DNA from 2 places in the Levilactobacillus yiduensis genome. Region 1 is predicted to be linked to the other one. Evidence: predicted binding sites of a transcription regulator. Region 1 holds the regulator's gene; the other holds the start of a gene.
What was found. The regulator LexA, encoded in region 1, represses DNA repair genes until DNA is damaged. The targets are predictions, from matches to a motif close to CNAACANNTGTTNG.
Positions count from the first base shown of each region.

Region 2: the regulator LexA is predicted to act here: its motif matches at 2,340-2,353, upstream of parE (DNA topoisomerase IV subunit B).

Region 1 is NZ_JAMXAZ010000009.1:89,700-94,487, reverse strand. It holds gene NGM66_RS07280 (hydroxymethylglutaryl-CoA synthase) at 173-1,342, shown strand; gene NGM66_RS07275 (hypothetical protein) at 1,459-2,052, opposite strand; gene NGM66_RS07270 (nucleoside 2-deoxyribosyltransferase) at 2,294-2,734, shown strand; gene lexA (transcriptional repressor LexA) at 2,806-3,435, opposite strand; gene NGM66_RS07260 (DUF896 domain-containing protein) at 3,629-3,877, shown strand; gene NGM66_RS07255 (YneF family protein) at 3,978-4,202, shown strand; gene NGM66_RS07250 (ABC transporter ATP-binding protein) at 4,339-4,788, shown strand, end outside.
Region 2 is NZ_JAMXAZ010000005.1:95,034-99,821, reverse strand. It holds gene hslU (ATP-dependent protease ATPase subunit HslU) at 1-40, shown strand, start outside; gene NGM66_RS04535 (aldose 1-epimerase family protein) at 170-1,045, shown strand; gene plsY (glycerol-3-phosphate 1-O-acyltransferase PlsY) at 1,522-2,148, opposite strand; gene parE (DNA topoisomerase IV subunit B) at 2,429-4,402, shown strand; gene parC (DNA topoisomerase IV subunit A) at 4,474-4,788, shown strand, end outside.

The sequences.
Region 1 (4,788 bases):
TAGAGACTGAGCTCTAAATTGTATGATACAATATCGCAAAATTTGCCAGTAAACAGCCAGTCATGCTAAAGTAGTTTGACTGAATTGTGACAGAAAAATTGGAACCACTGAATAAAAACACGACCAATGGACCAGCAAGACGCACAGGATTTTTTAGGAGGATTTTGACACCATGACCGTAACTGTAGGCATTGATAAAATGGGTTTTTATACCCCCGACCAGTATTTAGATATGGTCGATCTGGCACACGCCCGGGGAGAGGACCCCAACAAGTATCTCATTGGCATTGGCCAATCCAAACAGGCGGTCATTCCGCCAACCCAAGACGTCGTCACCATGGCGGCCAATGCAGCCAGCCAGATTTTGACCCCGACGACTAAGGCTGACATCAACATGGTGTTGTTTGGCACCGAATCGGGCGTGGACAATTCCAAGGCCACCGCAGTGTACTTGGCCCACCTGTTAGGGCTACCCGCCAACACCCGCGCCATTGAATTGAAGCAAGCCTGTTACGGGGCGACAGCAGGACTACAGTTGGCGGCCGACTTTGTCCGGGTCCATCCGACGGCCAAGGTATTGGTCATTGGTGCCGACATCGCGCGCTACGGCTTGCGAACGGCCGGTGAGGTCACGCAGGGTGGCGGGGCCGTGGCGATGCTGATCACGGCTAACCCCCGTATCCTGGCCTTAGATGCCATCAGCAGTTACCACACAGAAGACGTGATGGACTTTTGGCGGCCGACCTACCGGACCGAAGCCCTGGTCGATGGCAAATATTCAACCAACGTCTACTTGGACTTCTTCAAAACGGTCTGGTCAGACTATCAGGCCCAGACGGCTCGGTCCATCGCTGATTTCTCAGCCTTTGTATTCCACTTGCCATTCACGAAAATGGGGCGCAAGGGGTTGCGGCAGATCTTACCGGAAGCGTCCACGCCCCAACAAGCAGCGTTGACGGCCGCCTTTGAAGCTAGTCAAGCTGACAATCGTGAGGTGGGGAACCTATACACGGGATCGCTGTATCTGAGCTTTTTGTCCCTGTTACGGCACGGTACGCTGACCGGTGGTGAACGGCTGGGCTTCTTCAGTTACGGGTCCGGCGCTGAGGGCGAATTCTTCAGTGGTGTGCTACAGCCGACGTATCGTTCCGGATTTGATGAGGCCTTCCTGGCGCAGCAGTTGGCCGACCGGCAAGCCGTTAGTGTGGCCGAATACGAGGCCATTTTCCAACAACAGTTAAGCAATGATGGTCGTGATACACAGTTGGCTGTTGGCGAAGTGACCGCACCATACTATTTAGCGGGGCGGCAACACCAGCAGCGACAGTACCGGCAACGGTGAATCCTGATAATTTTAGAAATTAAAAAGGCGTTTGGCGGAAATCGTCAAACGCCTTTTTACATAGGAACTTTAAATAGTCGAAATCAAATGCTACTGGTCACCGTATTTCGGTTGATCTACTCAAATTGGTTCTTCGTGAGGTAGCCGTCTTTGTAGACCAGGACGGGAGACTGCTTGCCGACTCGGATGATCAAGCTGTAGCCCTTACCTAAAGCCTTCTTCAATGAGGCACTGGTTTGGATGAAGTTGTGCGCGAACTTGGGCCATTTGGCTTGCTTGGCCTGACTCGGGTCCGCGTGGAGGGCCTTGATGGTCTTCTTTAGGCTGGTATTGGTAATGGTCAGTGTGTACGTCTTGGTTGCCTGGTCAAAGGTCACCGGCCCCAGCTTTTTCAGGGACTTAGCTAATTGTTGGGTGACCTGCTTTTCGGCATCTGCTTGGGTCATGGTGTGGTCGCTACTAGCAAAGGCCTGACCAGATTGCGAGCTGATGGCCGACGTTTTGGAAACGGCACTTTCGGTTGACTGGGCCCGCTGCTGATGGCCAGACCAGTAGGGCAGTTTCCAAACGGCACCGGCCGTGACCAGAATCGTGAGCACTAAAACGATCAGCGGCCCACGCCGGGATTCTCCCCGTCGCCCGGCGTTGATTACTGAAAAAAAGGTAATGACGATAAAAATGGCACCCAGAATCGCAATTCCTAAGAACATGTTAACCCCTCCGCATGATAAGTTAGGTTAAGTATAGCATGAAAGCGGTGAGGAAGGTTAGGACGTGTCGGCCAGAGCAAACAAAACGTGAAAGACTATGCAAACTCGAATATTTTCTTGGCTTCAGCAATGAAAACGGCTTCTCGGGGAATTATAACCGAATATTAATCAAAAATCCATCGCATAGAGTTAATGTTTCGGGTATAATAAAGACATTCAAGAGAGAAATGAGGAGATTCGATTGACTAACGTATACTTAGCAGGACCCTTCTTTGATGATGAACAGACTTCCCGGATCGAACGGGCAGAAAAGGCCTTAGCTGCCAATCCCCGAGTGGCCAACGTGTTTAGCCCTCGGTTAAGTGAAATTCCTGGCCTAGAAATGGGCACGCCTGAATGGGCGACGCAAACCTTCCAAATGGATGTTCACCAGATCGACCAGGCGGACGTTGTGGTTGCCTTGGTCGACTTCGTGGATGACCAGGTGGACTCCGGGACGGCCTTCGAGATTGGTTACGCCTTTCACAGCAAGAAGCCAGTCGTGGTCTTACACGAAAAGGACACCATCTTAAACTTGATGCTAGCGGAAGGGCTCCACGCCTACCTCCGCGAAGCCGAAGCCTTGGCTGCCTATGATTTTGCCACATTGCCAGAAAGTCATTACCAAGGTAAAGTCATTTAATCCGATAATTTCAGCAAAAAAGTCAGCCCTCGCAGATGGAGAGCTGGCTTTTTAACATAAGTATGCGGTCGTTAGTGGACGTCGTCACGGAATAGACCGACGACTTTGCCCAAAACGCTGACGTGATTCAAAATAATCGGGGCCATGGTGTCGTTTTCTGGTTGAAGCCGGTAGTGATCGGCTTCCTTGAAGAACCGTTTACAAGTGGCCTCATTTTCTTCCGTCATGGCAATGACGATATCGCCGTTGTCGGCGGATTGTTGCCGGCGGACGATGACCTGGTCGCCGTTTAAGATGCCGATGTTGATCATACTTTCGCCCCGAATCGTGAGCATAAAGAGCTGATCGTCATCATTTTCAAATTCAGGCGGAACGGGGAAGTAGTCCGTGGCTTCCTGAACGGCAAGGATTGGTTCGCCGGCCGTAACGGTTCCCAAGACGGGAATTCGCGTTTGTTCTTCGTGGACGCCTAATTCTTCTAACCCAGCGGGCGTGACTTCCAGTGCCCGGGGCTTGGTCGGGTCCTTGACTAACAGCCCCTTCTTTTCTAGGCGGGCGATGTGACCGTGGACCGTCGACGTTGAAGAAAGCGCAACGGCTTCCCCAATTTCACGGACAGTGGGGGGATACCCTTTTTCATTGACCCGTTCCCAAATGAAGCGGAGAACGGCGATTTGTTTGCTTTCAGAAGCCTTACTCATTTTTTCTGCCACCTCGTTCGTCATTCGTAGTTTTGTTTAGTGCAATTGTAGCATAGGTACCGAACGTTTTCAAACAGATGTTCGGTTAAATTGGTTGAAATTTGAAAATAACCCTGATATGATAGGTGTCGACTTGAATTTTCAAGGAAAATAACGTAACTAAACTCAAATACTTTTACAAGGAGGACTGTTCATGGCAGAACCCACAATGGACACCCTATTAACACGCATCAACGAACTCGCACACAAGAACAAGGCTGAAGGCCTGACGCCCGCTGAGAAGACGGAACGCGCTGGCTTACGGCAACAATATTTGAAGCTCTTCAAGGCCAGCTTCCGTAGCCAAGTTGAAATGCTGCAGGTCTACGACAAGAACGGCAAGGAAGTTACCCCTGAAAAGGTCCGTCAGATCCAACGCAACAAGGGCTTGCGGGACGATTAAGCGGTAATGGCGAGTCCTTTTTGGGATTCGCTCTTTTAATTTGGTTTAAGTTTGTGTAGAATTGTTAAATGAATGACTTCATCAAAGGAGGGGAAACGACTTGGCAACTTGGATCTGGATCTTAATCGTGATCGTCGTCGGTTTAGCCTGTGCAGCGGGTGGCTTTTTCGGCGCACGGAAGTACATGGAAAACTATCTGAAAGACAATCCACCAATCAACGAAGACCAATTACGGGCAATGATGTTGCAAATGGGCCAAAAGCCTTCACAGCGGAAACTTCATCAAATGATGAACGCCATGCAACAAAATGCACACAAAAAATAAGTTGGTTTTTTTGAGACTCGCTTCCAGTTTTCTTCCTGGAGCGAGTCTTTTTCGTTGTATTTTCTCAGATTTCCAGTAAAATGATAAAGTCTGTGCTATATTTTAATCATATTCTAATTTTTAAGGAGGGATGTTCGTGAGTATTTTTCGCAAATTATCTTGGTATTTCCGGTTGGAATGGCGGCGATACCTGGTCGGGGTCATTGGCTTGTTGCTGACGGCACTCATCGCGATTATTCCCCCGCGGATCATCGGGAACATGGTCGATGGCATTCACGGGCAGACCATGACGGGCCACGTGCTGGCCATGGACTTATTATTCGTGACGCTGGCGGCACTCGCCCAGTATGGCACGCGCTACATTTGGCGTAACGCCATCTGGGGTGGTGCGGCCCGGTTGGAGCAATTATTACGTAACCGACTGTTCAACCATTTCATGCAAATGGACCGGGTCTTTTACCAGAAGTATCGGACCGGGGATCTGATGGCCCACGCAACCAATGACTTGGAGGCCGTCCAACGGGTCGCCGGCGGCGGGATTCTCCAATTCGCCGATGCGATTATTACCGGGGGTACCACGTTGATT
Region 2 (4,788 bases), on a different contig from region 1:
TATCGTTCAAAACAAGGATTTATCACGCTACATCCTATAAATGATTCGCGGGACCGAGACGATTTGTCTTGGTCCTTTTTGGTGAATTAGGGTATGATAGAGGAAATGGCCTAGACAACTTGAGAATTGTCTGACCCAGAATTTTCTGTAAAAGTTGGAGGCACGGCAAATGTTAACGTTAAAAAATGACTATCTCACAGTCCAAATCAACTCATTGGGCGCAGAACTCAGCAGTGTAAAGGACAATGACAGTGGTATGGAATACATGTGGCAGGCGAACAAAGCCTACTGGGGCCGTCACGCACCGCTACTGTTTCCCATCGTCGGCCGCTTACAGGACAATCAGTACCGCCTCAACGGCACGACGTATCACATGACGCAACACGGCTTCGCCCGCGACCGTGAATTCACGGTGTTGGACCAGACGGCAACCAGCGTGACCTTACAGCTGACCGCTGACGACCAGACCAAGGCGCTGTTTCCATCTGACTTCGTCTTGACGGTGCACTATGCCTTAGAGGACCACCAGCTACAATTTGCGGCGACCGTTGATAATCCCGCAGAGACGCCGTTGACCTTCTCATTTGGCGCCCATCCCGGCTTCAACGTGCCACTGGGCGATCCAACCGCCGACTTCAGCGATTATCAAGTCACCGTGTCACCCAAGAAGGTCTACCAACGCGTGCCGTTAGTGGGGCCGTACAGTGATACCCAACACAGCGTACCCATGGATCTCACCCAACCCATGGTCTTGGACCACGATTTATTCGACCACGACGCCAAGGTCTTGACCCTGGACAACCAGGAAACGACGCTGATGCTAAGCAGTGGCGTCAACGACCACGGTGTTGCTTTAACGCTCAGCGCACCATACGTGGGCATCTGGTCACCATATCCCAAGCAAGCGCCATTCGTGTGCTTCGAACCTTGGTGGGGACTAGCTGACGACGTCGAGGCGACCGGTGATCTGGAGACCAAGGTGGCTATCCACCAGCTGGCCGCCCACGACAGTTTCCAGGCAAGTTATCAGATTACTTATTTCTGATGATACTAGAGCTTACAGGGATAAAATTAGTCTTTGAATGTCATGCGATCGGTGCTGGTCGCCTTACCGTTCGCCAAATTTGGACCGTGACGCTGTGGGAAGGACCGGTCGAAGCCAAAAGTCGGTCTTCAACCTCGCTTCGAGCCGAAAATCACGTCTCGAAGACGCCAGTTTCCAAGAAGACCACTTGAAAACTCCCACGGCTGAGTCCAAATTTAGCTCACTCTCGGCTACGTGACAGGTTGTCCACTAATGTAGATGTACGTTGCTATTTCAGTGATTTTCCTGTAAATTTTGCGGGTAATCTCTGACAGCCGCAGATGGCGGTGTGGATTCATTTAATGTTCACAATCCTTGTCAGCTGAGTATTATCAGGTGTTTTTGTACTTGCAAGCTTTAATTATCTAACCAAAAGGGCTCCCAACGACCTATAGTCATTGAGAGCCCTCGGTGTCTCTAAATTTTAAAAATAAGTGCTATTTCTGTGCCTGACGCCGCTTGTAGCCGCGGCCGAACGGGACCATGGATTCCGTTCCTTGACGAATGCGTTGGATATTGCTGCGATGCCGGTAAAACACGAAGATGGTCAAGACCAGCGCAATGCCGGTCAAATACCAATCCTGAAACGCCAGCGAGATCAACGTGATCAGGCTAAACGCAATCATGCTGGCCAAGCTGACCATGCTGGTCCAGTAGATCAAGCTGACCCACAGACCGGCCGCGATGACAAACATCAACGGGTTGTAGGCCAGTAGCATCCCCGCTGAGGTAGCCACGGCCTTGCCACCCTTAAAGTGGTCAAAGACCGAGACCGTGTGCCCTAGAATCGCAAATAACCCAAATAACAAGGGGGTTGCGCTTCCTAGAATCGTGGTCACATGGAACAGGGTGGGTAGGAGCGTGGCCACCGAGCCTTTGGCAATGTCTAAGACCATGACCGCCGTTCCAGCGTAAGGCCCCAGCACCCGGTACGTGTTCGTCGTGCCGATATTACCGGACCCTGATTGGCGAATATCCGTCTGGAAGAAGGCTTTGCCGACCCAGACGCCGTTCGGAATGGCCCCCAAGAGGTACGCCACGATGAGTAAACCAAATAATTTCACAAGTTATTCCTCCGCTCTTTCTCGCAGCGGGAACCGCCAAACTGGCGCTCACCGCAGATAAGCTGGTCTATATTTTAGCATGTTTTCACGAGAACGCCAATTATCTAGAGAATTCTAGCCAGGTTTTGGCTTCCTGTGGTATGATTATGAAGTTACTGGATACCCAGCCCAAGCGTATTTGACTGTTTATTTGAACATACGTTCGCTTTGCGGTAGAATAAGGGTATTCTGCACGTACACATTTTTTGTTAAAAATCGTAAAAGTAAAGGGGATTTACGCATGGCGAAAGCAAAACCAAAATATGACGATTCCTCCATCCAAGTGTTGGAGGGGTTGGAAGCTGTTCGTAAACGTCCTGGTATGTATATCGGGTCAACCGATGGCCGCGGGCTGCATCACTTGGTCTACGAAATCGTGGACAACGCCGTCGATGAAGCATTGGCCGGCTACGGTAAGGAAATCAACGTTACCATCCACCAGGACAACAGCATTACCGTTGTCGATCACGGGCGGGGTATGCCAGTCGGTATGCACGCGTCCGGGATTCCCACGCCAGAAGTGATCTTGACGGTGCTCCATGCCGGGGGGAAATTCGGCCAGGGCGGCTACAAGACGTCCGGTGGGCTGCACGGGGTCGGCGCTTCTGTCGTCAACGCCCTGTCGAGTGCCTTAACGGTCACCATCGTGCGTGACGGCGTCCGTTACCAAGAAAAATTTGTCAAGGGTGGTCATCCCCAGGGAACCCTCAAGAAATTGGGCAATACCCGGGCACACAACGGGACGACCATTAACTTCAAACCTGACAGTACCATCTTCACGACCACGGTCTACAACTTTGGGACCCTGGCCGAACGGTTACGTGAATCGGCCTTCCTGCTAAAGGGCGTGAAGATCACGTTGACCGACGAACGCGAGGGCCAAGAACGCGCTGAAGAATACCATTTTGAAGACGGTATCAAGGAATTCGTCGGCTACCTGAACGAAGATAAGGATACCTTAGGCGACGTCATGTACTTTGACGGCAAGAAGGATGGCATTGAGGTCGAGGTCGCCGCTCAGTACAACGACGGCTACACGGAAAACCTCCTGTCCTTCGTCAACAATGTCCGTACCAAAGATGGTGGGACCCATGAAGCCGGTATGCGTAGTGGCTGGACCAAGGCATTCAACGAATACGCACGTAAGGTTGGTCTCCTCAAGGAACGCGACAAGAACCTGGAAGGCACCGATGTCCGGGAAGGGTTGTCTGCCGTTATTTCACTGCGGGTACCCGAAAACCTGTTGCAGTTCGAGGGGCAGACCAAGGAAAAATTGGGCACGCCAGAAGCTCGGACCATTGTCGACAGCATCATCAGTGAGCAACTGGGCTACTACCTGATGGAAAACGGGGACTTTGGGAAGATGTTGATCAAAAAGTCGACCCAAGCCCGTTCCGCCAGAGAGGCCGCACGTAAGGCCCGGGACGAAAGCCGGAATGGCAAGCGTCACAAGAAGCATGAACGCCTATTATCCGGGAAGCTGACCCCCGCGCAATCCAAGAATTCGGCCAAAAACGAGCTGTTCTTAGTCGAAGGGGATTCCGCCGGTGGTTCTGCCAAGCAGGGCCGTAACCGGAAATTTCAGGCCATCCTGCCACTCCGGGGGAAGGTGCTGAACACCGAAAAAGCCAAGCTACCTGATATCATGAAAAACGAAGAAATCAGTACCATGATCTACACAATTGGGGCCGGTGTCGGTGCCGAGTTCAACATCGAAGACGCCAATTACGATAAAATCATTATCATGACCGATGCCGATGATGATGGGGCCCACATTCAGATCTTACTGTTGACCTTCTTCTACAAGTACATGCGGCCCATGATCGACGCTGGGCGCGTCTACATCGCCTTACCACCGCTGTATCAGATCAAGACGACCGGTAAAAAGGCCACGACCGATTACGCTTGGACCAACGACGAACTCAGTCGCAAGACGAAGCTGATTCCGAACCGCGGTTACCATTTACAACGGTTCAAGGGGTTGGGGGAAATGGACGCGGAACAACTCTGGGCCACGACCATGGATCCCGACAACCGGACGCTGATTCGCGTGCAGATCGACGACGCCGCTTTGGCTGAACGCCGCGTGACGACGTTAATGGGCGACAAGGTCGAACCCCGACGGAAATGGATTGAAAACAACGTCCAGTTTACGTTGGAAGACGACGATGCGAGCCTGCTAGAAAACGAGAAAGCTTCCGAGTCCCACGACTAGGAGCCTGGCGAAAGGAGTAAACATTTGTGAGTGAAGGACAAAAGATTCAAGAGCTGACTTTGGAAGAAGTCATGGGCGACCGGTTTGGCCGCTACTCCAAGTCAATCATTCAAGAACGGGCCTTGCCCGACATCCGCGACGGCTTAAAACCCGTTCAACGCCGAATTCTGTTCTCAATGAACAAGGACGGCAACACCTACGACAAGGGCTTCCGGAAATCCGCCAAGTCGGTCGGAAACGTCATGGGGAACTTTCACCCCCACGGCGATAGCTCCATCTACGAAGCCCTGACCCGGATGAGCCAGGACTGGAAGGTCCGCGAACCCCTGGTCGAAATGCACGGGAACAACGGGTCCATGGATGGTGACCCGGCCGCTGCCATGCGG